3 regions of the Comamonas testosteroni genome follow, and region 3 is predicted to be linked to each of the others. Evidence: riboswitches for the same ligand, from Rfam matches in the RefSeq annotation. Region 3 holds a riboswitch; each other region holds the start of a gene.

What was found. A riboswitch is a leader RNA that binds a small molecule or an ion and turns the genes downstream of it on or off. The one in region 3 is predicted to bind cobalamin.
Region 1: it holds a riboswitch for cobalamin, as region 3 does, so the genes downstream of both, F0P97_RS11615 (TonB-dependent receptor plug domain-containing protein) here and F0P97_RS10790 (TonB-dependent receptor) in region 3, are expected to answer to the same signal.
Region 2: it holds a riboswitch for cobalamin, as region 3 does, so the genes downstream of both, F0P97_RS11600 (CbtB domain-containing protein) here and F0P97_RS10790 (TonB-dependent receptor) in region 3, are expected to answer to the same signal.

Annotation. Positions count from the first base shown of each region.
Region 1 covers NZ_CP043568.1:2,543,011-2,546,283, reverse strand. The annotation lists gene F0P97_RS11615 (TonB-dependent receptor plug domain-containing protein) at 1-1,595, opposite strand, end outside; cobalamin riboswitch at 1,811-2,001, opposite strand; cobalamin riboswitch at 2,689-2,879, shown strand; gene F0P97_RS11610 (TonB-dependent receptor) at 3,117-3,273, shown strand, end outside.
Region 2 covers NZ_CP043568.1:2,538,243-2,541,515, forward strand. The annotation lists gene F0P97_RS11590 (hypothetical protein) at 1-473, opposite strand, end outside; gene F0P97_RS11595 (CbtA family protein) at 862-1,656, opposite strand; gene F0P97_RS11600 (CbtB domain-containing protein) at 1,672-1,887, opposite strand; cobalamin riboswitch at 1,950-2,101, opposite strand; gene F0P97_RS11605 (histidine phosphatase family protein) at 2,138-2,710, shown strand; gene F0P97_RS11610 (TonB-dependent receptor) at 2,760-3,273, opposite strand, start outside.
Region 3 covers NZ_CP043568.1:2,365,479-2,368,751, reverse strand. The annotation lists gene F0P97_RS10800 (FecCD family ABC transporter permease) at 1-707, shown strand, start outside; gene F0P97_RS10795 (ABC transporter ATP-binding protein) at 704-1,501, shown strand; cobalamin riboswitch at 1,551-1,809, shown strand; gene F0P97_RS10790 (TonB-dependent receptor) at 2,061-3,273, shown strand, end outside.

The DNA of each region.
Region 1 (3,273 bases), 180 kb from region 3:
TTCCAGAGATTGGCTTCCCAGTTCGCGCCAAGGCTGGGTAGGACCTGGCGGATGCCCAACTCAACCATGCGACCACTTTCTGGCTTGAGGTTGGTGTTGCCATACGTCGGGTTGTAGAGCTGCGACAAAGTCGGGGCTGCATAGCTGGTCGCATAGTTGCCAAAGATGGTCACATTGCCAACTTGCTGATTGATCCCCACGCTCCCTGTTGTCTTGCTCCCCCAGACGTCGTACTTGTCATGACGAACCCCTGCGGCAAGAATAGGACCGGAAACGCCAACTTGGTATTCCCCGTTGGCATAGAGCGACTTGCGCTTATTCTTGCCCTGCAAGCTGCCATAAGCCCCCCACTGTGATGCGCTCGCATCGTAGAGCTCTGCGCCGCCAAGGACCTTGAATCCTTGACCCGCATACTTGAGGCTGTAGTTCAGCTGCTTGCTCTGATCCTTGTAGTTGGCAGTGCCGACAAAACCGCTGTCGTAGAACGGAACCAGCTCTCCCTGATTGAAGTAATTTTTATAGTCCAGAGAGAAATGATTCCAGGGGGCGGTGACATATCCCAGCAACCCGTCGTTGGGATCCGCGTTGGTACGACGTGTCTGCGTCCAACCAAGCTCCAAGCGTTGGCTGAGTTGCTCTGTGAGACGTTGCTCAAGATAGGCGCTAGCTGTGTCTGTGCGGCGATCGTTGTAGGCGTTGGGATCCGGAAGCTGCATGCCCCAATAGGCCGGGGCGCCGTTAGGACCCGTTGTGACCTCTTTCAGTTGGGCATAGTTAAAGCGATTCTTGTTATGTGTGAGGGCGATGCCGGCATCGATGGACTTTCCACGAAAATCAGCAGACGCTTGAAGTGTGGTGTCACGAGTACCTTCGTACTTCAGCAGACCATCGCTGTCAGTGTGAGACGCATATAAAGAGGTGCTCAGCTTGCCATCGGCAACATCAAAGGCCTGTTGAAACGAGGCTTTGGCCTTTTTCCAACCGAGAGAACCAGCTTCAACAGAGATACTGCGCTTGGGCTCGAGCGAACCACGCTTCGTCGTAATCGAGATGACTCCAGCAGTTGCGTTCGAGCCGTACAGAACCGTCTGTGGTCCTCGCAGAATTTCAATGCGAGAGATGGACGAAGGATCATATTGGCTCAGTAGGTTGGCCACATCTCCCGTGCTGGGCAGATTCATGGAAACCCCGTCGACCACAACCAACACGTTGGCAGAGCCAAAGCCTCTCATCTTGATGTAGTTGTACTGACCTGGGCCTCCGACTTGTTTGAACTCCAGCCCAGGCACACTTCGAAGAACTTCGGTGAGATCAGTGTACGAGCCGCGCTCGATCTGCTCCTGCTCGATGATGGTTGCAGCTTGCGTCAGCGTGAAAACATCTTTATCCAGCTTGGATGCTTCCACCAGCGTTTCCGCCAACTGGGTTCCGGCGGCATCTGAGCCGGAATCTCTCAAACTGGGCCGTTGCTGAGAGGATGGCGCAGCTTGTCCCGTGGCCTGTTCAGTTCCAGGAGAGCTTTGCGCAAACGCGAACGACGAGAGAAGAGGTGGAAGCAGTCCGAGCGCCGCAGCGCTCATCAATCTGGTTTTCATTGAGGTAGCAAGTCATAAGGCTTGCCGCCACCAGACAAACAGACAGCGGAACGCAGCCCATCGCATCGATGAGCTGTGTCGTCGAAGTATGAGCTTGTCAGGTGCGATGGGACCGTGAATGCGGAACTATCATGATGCGGCAAACATAAACAAAAAGAGTTTGTTTACGCTACTGCATCGGTAGACCCGTCCACTCAGAGCCCTCGCTCAATGGCACAGTAACGACTCGCATTGGCAGGTCTCCTGGCTCACACCGTCTTTGGCGCTGTGTGCCCCTTCCCGCCGAAATTGGCAGTGGTTATGGCAGCAGCTCGGTGCTCACAGTTGCGAGGACAGCCACGTATTTGCAACGTGTTCCCGTTTTCATTCCCTTAGAAAAGGGAAGCTCAATGCTGAAGCGGGATTCTACATGGCTTAAAAATTTTGTCTCCTCGCTCATTTAGACGATGTGGTGCAGCGCTCCCTCTAGGCAGGCTGAATCTCCCCCACTCCTGTAGACACTTCCGTGACTCAAGCCCCGGCGCGCTCAAAATCGTCGGGCCTGACTCCACCCAGATGACTGTGGCGGCGTGACCGGTTGCAGAACACCTCGATGTAATCAAACACATCGGCCAACGGATGAGACCCAGCGATAAATGGATTACACCTATCTATCTGAGCTCATCGCAACGGGCAAACGTGCGTTCACAGTTGACCTCATCAAGGCCCAATCGTTCACAGCGATGATGAGTACGATGTCGCCATTTGACATGCGTACTGATGGCTGATTCCTAATCGATGGCACTTTTGTCCGGAATGCTAGATCTAGCACAACCATCTCTGTCGAGCAGCGCTGTAACAGCTCCAGCCCTTCTGCTGTCATCCGTACGGAGCGGCTTTCGCAGTCCACGGGTAGGTACTGAGGGGGTCTACGTATTCCGGTTGAATTAACCGCCTGTGCTGGTTACGGCTGACAAGTCTGCGGGTCTTGACCGACTGAGTTCGGCCAGAAGCGGAATTCCAATACATCTTTCTGAGTGTCCGCTTCCAAGAGAATGTGTTTATTAACGTTGCGAGCGGATTCGTGACCGAGGCAGTAAACTCATGCCATCGTTACAATCTGCCAAGCTCTGCGCTCCCATCTCGGGATGAAAAAGGGAACACGTTGAAACTACGTGGCTGTCCTCGCAACTGTAAGCACTGAGTCCTTCACGAAAGCCACTGCTTTGTTCTCAAGGCGGGAAGGTGTGAATGGCGCCAAACACGGTGCGAGCCAGGAGACCTGCCAGTGCGATTCGTTACTGTGCCATCGAGCGAGGGCTCTAGGTGGACGGATAGCTCCGTTCAGTAGCGTAAACCAAGCGTTTTTCGTTTTGATGTTTATGTTTGCTGCCCCGGAGCCTCGTCCACATCTGGATCGAGTTGCCCTTTTCTTGCACAAAGACGATTGCGATAGCCCTGCATCTCACCAATGCTGGCCAGCAAGGCGGCGCTGCGCATAAAAAGTATTCTGGTTGCGGCAAGCTACTGACGTGCCACTCCATGAAATCAAAAATCGTTCACGCCAGCGCTCTGAGTCTGCTCCCCGCCCTGGTCCCCTTCAACGTGCTTGCCCAGTCAAAAACGACAGGGCTCCCTACATCAATACACATTGCTCAGGCAGAAAATGGCAGCCGCAGCAACGAGCCTGTTGCTGATA
Region 2 (3,273 bases), 170 kb from region 3:
TCCAACGTCAACAGCGCCGTGGCGTGGTCATGAAATACAGCGCCGCTGATCGAGAGGCGCTGCTCGGGAGCTTCTGCCCACCCTTCATAGCCTTCGCCGCTGAAGCCGGTTGCGTTGGCTGACATCCGGCGCCTGGGCAGATCAATGAAGCCTCGCTCTTGTAAGTGACGAATCGCTGCAAGGCGAGCGGCAATGAGGGTGCAGTCATCCTTGAGGGCCCCCTTGGGGTGGCGGAAATGTGCCGTGGGTTTTTTGCTCAGAGGTTGGCCTGCTAACACTGGCGTTAGTGATAGATCGCAGGCAGGACATTTGCATCTAGCGTTTCCGTCGATGACTTCGGCATCGTGGATGTAACGTGGCTCGCCAGTGCGCGAATCATGTGCCCATTTCAGGGGTACGGAGTCAGTGTTGAGAGAGGCGCGCACTGACGCTGCGTGGGAGTTCACCTGCCAGATACTCGAATCTTGCGTCATTGGGATCTCCTAGTTGTGGGAAATTGATCCTTGCCTCACTTGTTGATGCTGGCCGTACGGCTCGCGGCGAATGCGCAGAAGGAAGCTCGGGATGTGTGTTCGCCACCGATGCTACAGATATTGACTGCTCTGCATTTAATCCTGATTGTCCCCCCGCCACCCGGGATTTGCCGCTCGCACTGACGGATTAAACCAATCGCGTCGCAATGTCTAATATCGACACCAGCAGTCATTGACCAAGCCAAGTTTGATGAGACTTTCAGCCTTGATCAGGCTCTCACGGCGACGCGCCGGACGACTGCTTCAGCCGGTATATGACCGTTGCAGAACGACCCATTGCAGACTTTTGATTCGCAGCGAGAAGCGCCTTTCTATACTTGGTGCTTTTTCACTTTGAATGAAACGCGTCATTCGCTCGTGAAGGATTTAGCTCCAATTTTTTCTCTGCGAGCCACCCGAACGTCAGCCCCAAACTCGCCCAGATCAATGCTTGCAAGCCCAGTGCTGCAACTCTGAAATCCCACAGCAAGGAGGCGGGGAAATCAACGGGAACCTCATTGATGGTTGGCAGTATCTGAAGACAGGTCGTAGTCAACACCAAGAAGAGGCAAGCGCGCAAAATCACAGCCTCCCATGAACCAAACCGTTGCGGCAATTTGCGCCCCGCATAAAGCGCTATGACCAACGCAGCCACACAAATGGCAATGGAGCCGAAAAACAATGCTGTGCGCAATTCGATCGTTCCACCTTGCCCAACCGAAGGTGGATTGGGTGGATATTTGATATAGGGGATCAACGCAATGCAGGTGAAGCCCAGCACGGCGAGGCTGGCAGATAGTGCCCTAGCGGAAAGTCGGCTCCAGCGGCCGTAAGCCATGGAGAAAACGATTGCAAATATCCCGCCTAGAGCCGATGTGAAAACGACGATGGCAACAAACAGACCAATGCCTGATTGCGTGTCTCTGCTCACCAGTTCTTCAGGCAAATAAGGGCGATGACTGTGCTCTTGCGTCTGTGCAGGACTATGGTGCGAAGAGGCATGGTCTTCATGACTAGCACCGGATGCCTCCAGCGCAATTGCTTGTTCAATCGATGACTCACCTACCAATTTTGCAAACGAGAAAGCCAACAGGCCCGCGACCAAGCCCGCGATCATGCCGCGCAGCAGTAGTTGTCTAATCATAGGAGCCCTCGGCTGTCAGTGGCAGGGGAAGCCTAGCAAGTGGCGGCCATCGTGCACAAATTCGTGCACGTACATACTGTTGAAGACGGCCAGCGCACCTTCTTCAATGCCGACAAAGTAAATGGCCAGCATGAAAAAAAGGCCCGCAAAAATGATCCAGGGCAACTGGTCACGGATAGGAAAAGAAATCGGTTGGACAACCGATGGCAGGGCAGAAACAGATGGCTGCATAAGAACTCCAGGAATACGCGTCCTAGGTAAGTCAGCGCAGGCTTGCAGCATTGCACTGACCCAGTGGGGTAGTTTCTCTTGGCAAAGGTCTGACTCGATGAAAGCAAAGCCCAAGAGCTTTCATTCACGTTACAGTGGCGCGACCGTGCTGGGTTTACACCAGCTTCTTTGACAAGAAAGTTCGCAAGATTCTACCGCCGCCTCATCCAAAGTATCGAAGATTCGCTGAGTTCAGTAGGAGCGCAAAAGCATGAGAACGATGCTCACACTGTTATGTGCACAGGTGCCTCCTGCATTGCGTGCAGGACACTTTCCTGATGACGATGGGCTCGATACGACTCAGCTTGCTGATGCTTCACTGAACTTATCTGGCCCGGAGCGGCATTCCGCGCGTGTCATTTGCAGTTCGTCTCGGGCCGCACAGCAAACAGCTCAAGCAATGGGCATCAATGACTATCAACTGGAGCCTGCCTTGAAGGAGGTGGACTATGGCCTCTGGTCTGGCGTCAGCCTCAAAGATATCGAACCTCAGTTGCTGGGGACTTGGCTGCGGGATCCATCCATGAGTCCTCCGAATGGGGAGTCGCTGGATATGGTGTGCCGCAGAACAAGAAGCTGGTTTGAAGCATCTCAACACCAGCAGGGCATGTCGTTGGTGTTCACACATGCCAATGTCATTAAGGCCCTGGTGTTGAGTGTGCTGGGTGCACCGATGACTGCAATGTTCCACCTGGATATCGCACCACTGAGTCTGACCAGACTCACCTGCCATCAAGGAAGATGGCAGGTTCAGTGCCTAGGCGTTCCTCTGAAGCATCAATAGTCGCAGGCCTGAGCAGATTTTGGATGAGCAGGCCCACTGCTCTTGCTTATCAGAAGGTAGTGCGGAACGTCACTCGCACGGCCCGAGGCTCACCTGGATGGACGATACGACCATCAACTGCGGTGGCCTCATTGGGCAAACGTGATCCGTAATAGTATTGAATGTCGTCAAACTTCTTGTTGAAGAGGTTGAACACATCCAGCGTCAGGCTCGCATCACGTCCCAGAATATCTTTCAAGCTGCGAGTCAGGCGCCAGTTGACCGTTGATACTGGTTTGGAGCGCACGGTGTTGTCTTCCACCAGCGCACTGCTACCCAGGTAGCGCCACTGAAGGCTGGTGGTCCATGGGCCCAAGTCACGCCAGGTTGCGGCGACAGAGGACACCACATCCACCGCGTTGGGGATGCGGTCGCCGTTGGTGAAACGTGCCTTGGACAGAGCCAGGTCGGCATCCAGCAAAAAATGCTTCCCAGGCGTCCAGCGGTTATTGATTTCCACACCGTGACGCCGGCTGGCAAGGCTGGCTTCAGTGGTTCCGGCATCACCAACATAGATCAGCTCT
Region 3 (3,273 bases):
GCGTGCTGGCCTTCGGCGCACTGGCATTTGCCGGCGAGCTGGCCTTGCCACTGGGAGCTTTCAGCGGTGCGCTGCTGGCCTGTGTGGCCGTGTACTTACTGGCCCATGCCAATGGAAGACTGCAGGCATCGCGACTCATTCTGGGTGGCGTGGCCATTGCCTACTGCCTGGGCGGCGTTACCAGCCTGATTGTGCTGACGGCCGATCAGCGCGAGCTGGCCAATTCCGTGCTGACCTGGACCCTGGGCAGCCTGGCAGGAACCCGCTGGCAGGAGCTGGGCCTGCCGGCCGCCCTGCTGGCGGCTGGCGTGGTCCTGCTGCTGGCACAGGCCCGCTCGCTCAATGCGCTGCTGGCAGGCGAAGAGACCGCCGCCACGCTCGGGGTGGACACCACCCGCACCAGGCGCTGGCTATTTGTCCTGGTCTCGATGGTAACGGGCGTGCTGGTGGCGCTGACAGGTCCGATCGGCTTTGTCGGCCTCATCGTGCCCCATGTCGCCCGCATGCTGGTCGGCTCCGAGCACCGGCGCGTGCTGCCTGTGGCAGCGCTCACAGGCGCCATCTTCCTGATCTGGGTCGATGTGTTCTCGCGCATCAGCTTCGCCCCCGCCGAAGTACCCGTGGGTGTCATCACCTCGCTGCTGGGCGGCCCATTCTTTGTCTGGATGCTGTGCCGCAAGAGCGTGCGGGAAAAGGACAATCCGTGAGTTCCGCACCCAGCTCTTCCTGCCTGCTGGAGGCCAGCCGCCTGCATTGGCAGACGGCGGCCGCCTCCATTGTCAAGGACATCAGCCTGCATATCCGGCATGGCGAACTGGTCGGCTTGCTCGGCCCCAACGGCAGCGGCAAGTCCACACTGCTGCGCATGATCTACCGCATGCTCAGGCCTGCGAGCGGTACGGTCTGCATAGACGGACAGGACGTCTGGCAGCGCAGCGCTCGCGACAATGCCCGCTCCATGGCGGTGCTGACCCAGGAAAACGCCAGCGAGTTCGATCTGCGCGTCTGCGATGTGGTGCTCATGGGTCGCACGCCGCACCAGAGATCTTTCGCCCGGGACAGCGAGCAAGACTTTCGCATCGTCGCCCAGTCCCTGGCCCAGGTCCAGGCCCAGTCGCTGGCACAGCGCATGTTCTCCACCCTGTCAGGTGGCGAGAAGCAGCGCGTGCTCATGGCCAGGGCATTGGCCCAGCAGACCAGGCTGCTGGTGCTGGACGAGCCCACCAATCACCTGGACGTACGCCACCAGTTCGAGCTGATGAACCTGATCCGCAGCCTGGGCCTGACCACGCTGGCCGCGCTGCACGAGCTGCCACTGGCTGCCCACTACTGCGACCGCCTGTACCTGCTCAAGGCAGGTGAACTGGTGGCACAGGGCACGCCGGCCCAGGTGCTGACCGAGCAGACCATTGCCGAAGTCTATGGAGTACGTGCCCAGGTACGCATCGCCGAGCGCAGCGGCAAACCGCTGATCGAGTTCATGCCGGACGAGTTGCTCTAAATCCCTCTGCGTTTCGCCCAGGGGCTGATAAACTCTCGCGGCGCCTTGATGGCGCTTCGTTTCGGAAGGTGCTCGCTTGAAGCGAGTGAAACGGGAACAAGGTCTGATCGCAAGCTCAGGAAGCCTTGGCTGCCCCCGCAACGGTAAACAGGTCAACACACTCATGCGAGCGCATCGGCGCTTGCAGCCACTGGACATGATCCGGCCCCTCGCCTCGCGACGGTCTGCATCTTCCGGGAAGGCGAGTCGTGAGTTCAGCAATGAATTGCCTGTGAGCCCGGAGACCGGCCTGCCGATGACTCAACTCCGCCCCTCTGGGCGGTCTTTACGAAAACTGTCTGCGGGGTGCGGATAGCGGCCAGAAAGTGGATTGCGTCATGCCTGAAAAAGGCGGACCTGTCTGCGGCACAGCTATCCCTTCAGGCAGTTTCGGCCTCGTGATATGTGCTCTCATCCACAAACCTCTGCTGCTCTTCATTCCGCCCTCAACTCCAAGCCTCAGCTGCGCCATCTAGGCAGCACCGCACTCAAGCTGCTTTTGCTCTGTCCCGCCGTCGGCATGGCCCAGCAGTCCCTGCCCGAAGTCACAGTGCGGGAAAACCGTCTGCCCTCGCATGAGCTGCAGACCAGCCAGCCGGCAACCACGGCGTCCCATGTGGATGTACCCGTGCTGGACCTTCCTGCCAGTGTCAGCGGCGTGTCTTCGCTGCAGATCGACGAGCGTGCTGACTACCGGGTCTCCGACGCCGTCACCCGCACCGTAGGCCTGAGCGCATCGGGCGCCCCTGGCAATGGCGGGCTGTCTTTTTCAAGTCGCGGCTTCAGTGGAGTGAACTCCATCGGCATTGCCGAGGACGGCATCATGCTGGGCGTGGCCTCGGGCACCGTCAACTATCCGGGCGACAGCTGGGGCTATGAGCGCATCGAAGTGCTGCGCGGCCCCGCATCGCTGATGTATGGCAGCGGCACCACAGGTGCCACCATGAACGCCATCCGCAAGCAGCCCAGCCGCGAGCGCTCCACCGAAGTGCTGCTGGGAGCAGGCAGCCACGGCAGGGCCTACGCCGGCATCGGCGCCAGTGGCGCACTGGGCGAGACCCTGAGCTACCGGCTCGATGCCTATGGCGACCGCACCGACGGCGAGCGCGAGCTGGGCAAGGCCAGCAGCGGCAAGCTGATGAGCGCACTGCGCTGGACGCCGCGCAGCGATCTGACCGTGGACCTGAGCGCCGACATCAGCCAGCAAAAGCCCGAGCGCTATTTCGGCACACCCGTGGTCGACGGGCAGATCGTCAGGGAGTTGCGCAAAAAGAATTACAACGTGCTCGATGCCATCGATCAGTTCAAGGACCAGCGTTTTCGCGCCAAGGCCCAATGGCGTGCCAGTGACACGCTGACAGTGCGCAACGAGCTCTATCACTTCAGGTCCGATCGCCACTGGAAGAATATCGAGGCTTACGACTACCAGCCGGCCACTGGCCAGGTGGGGCGATCCGACTATCTGGAAATCGGCCACGATGTGCAGCAGACGGGCAATCGCATGGGGCTAGACCTCAAGGCCGCCAGCCACCAGATCGCCATGGGCTGGGACATCTCCAACGCCCAGTTCACCAGCAGCAGCAACTCGCCCTACACCGGTCAGTCCACGGTTTCGGCCTTCGAGCCGCAGCATGGCTACTGGGACAGCCCCGACGCCTATCTGCCGCGCATGAACTCCAGCATCCGCCAGAATGCGCTGTATCTCGAAGATGCCTGGAAGATCAGCGAACAGT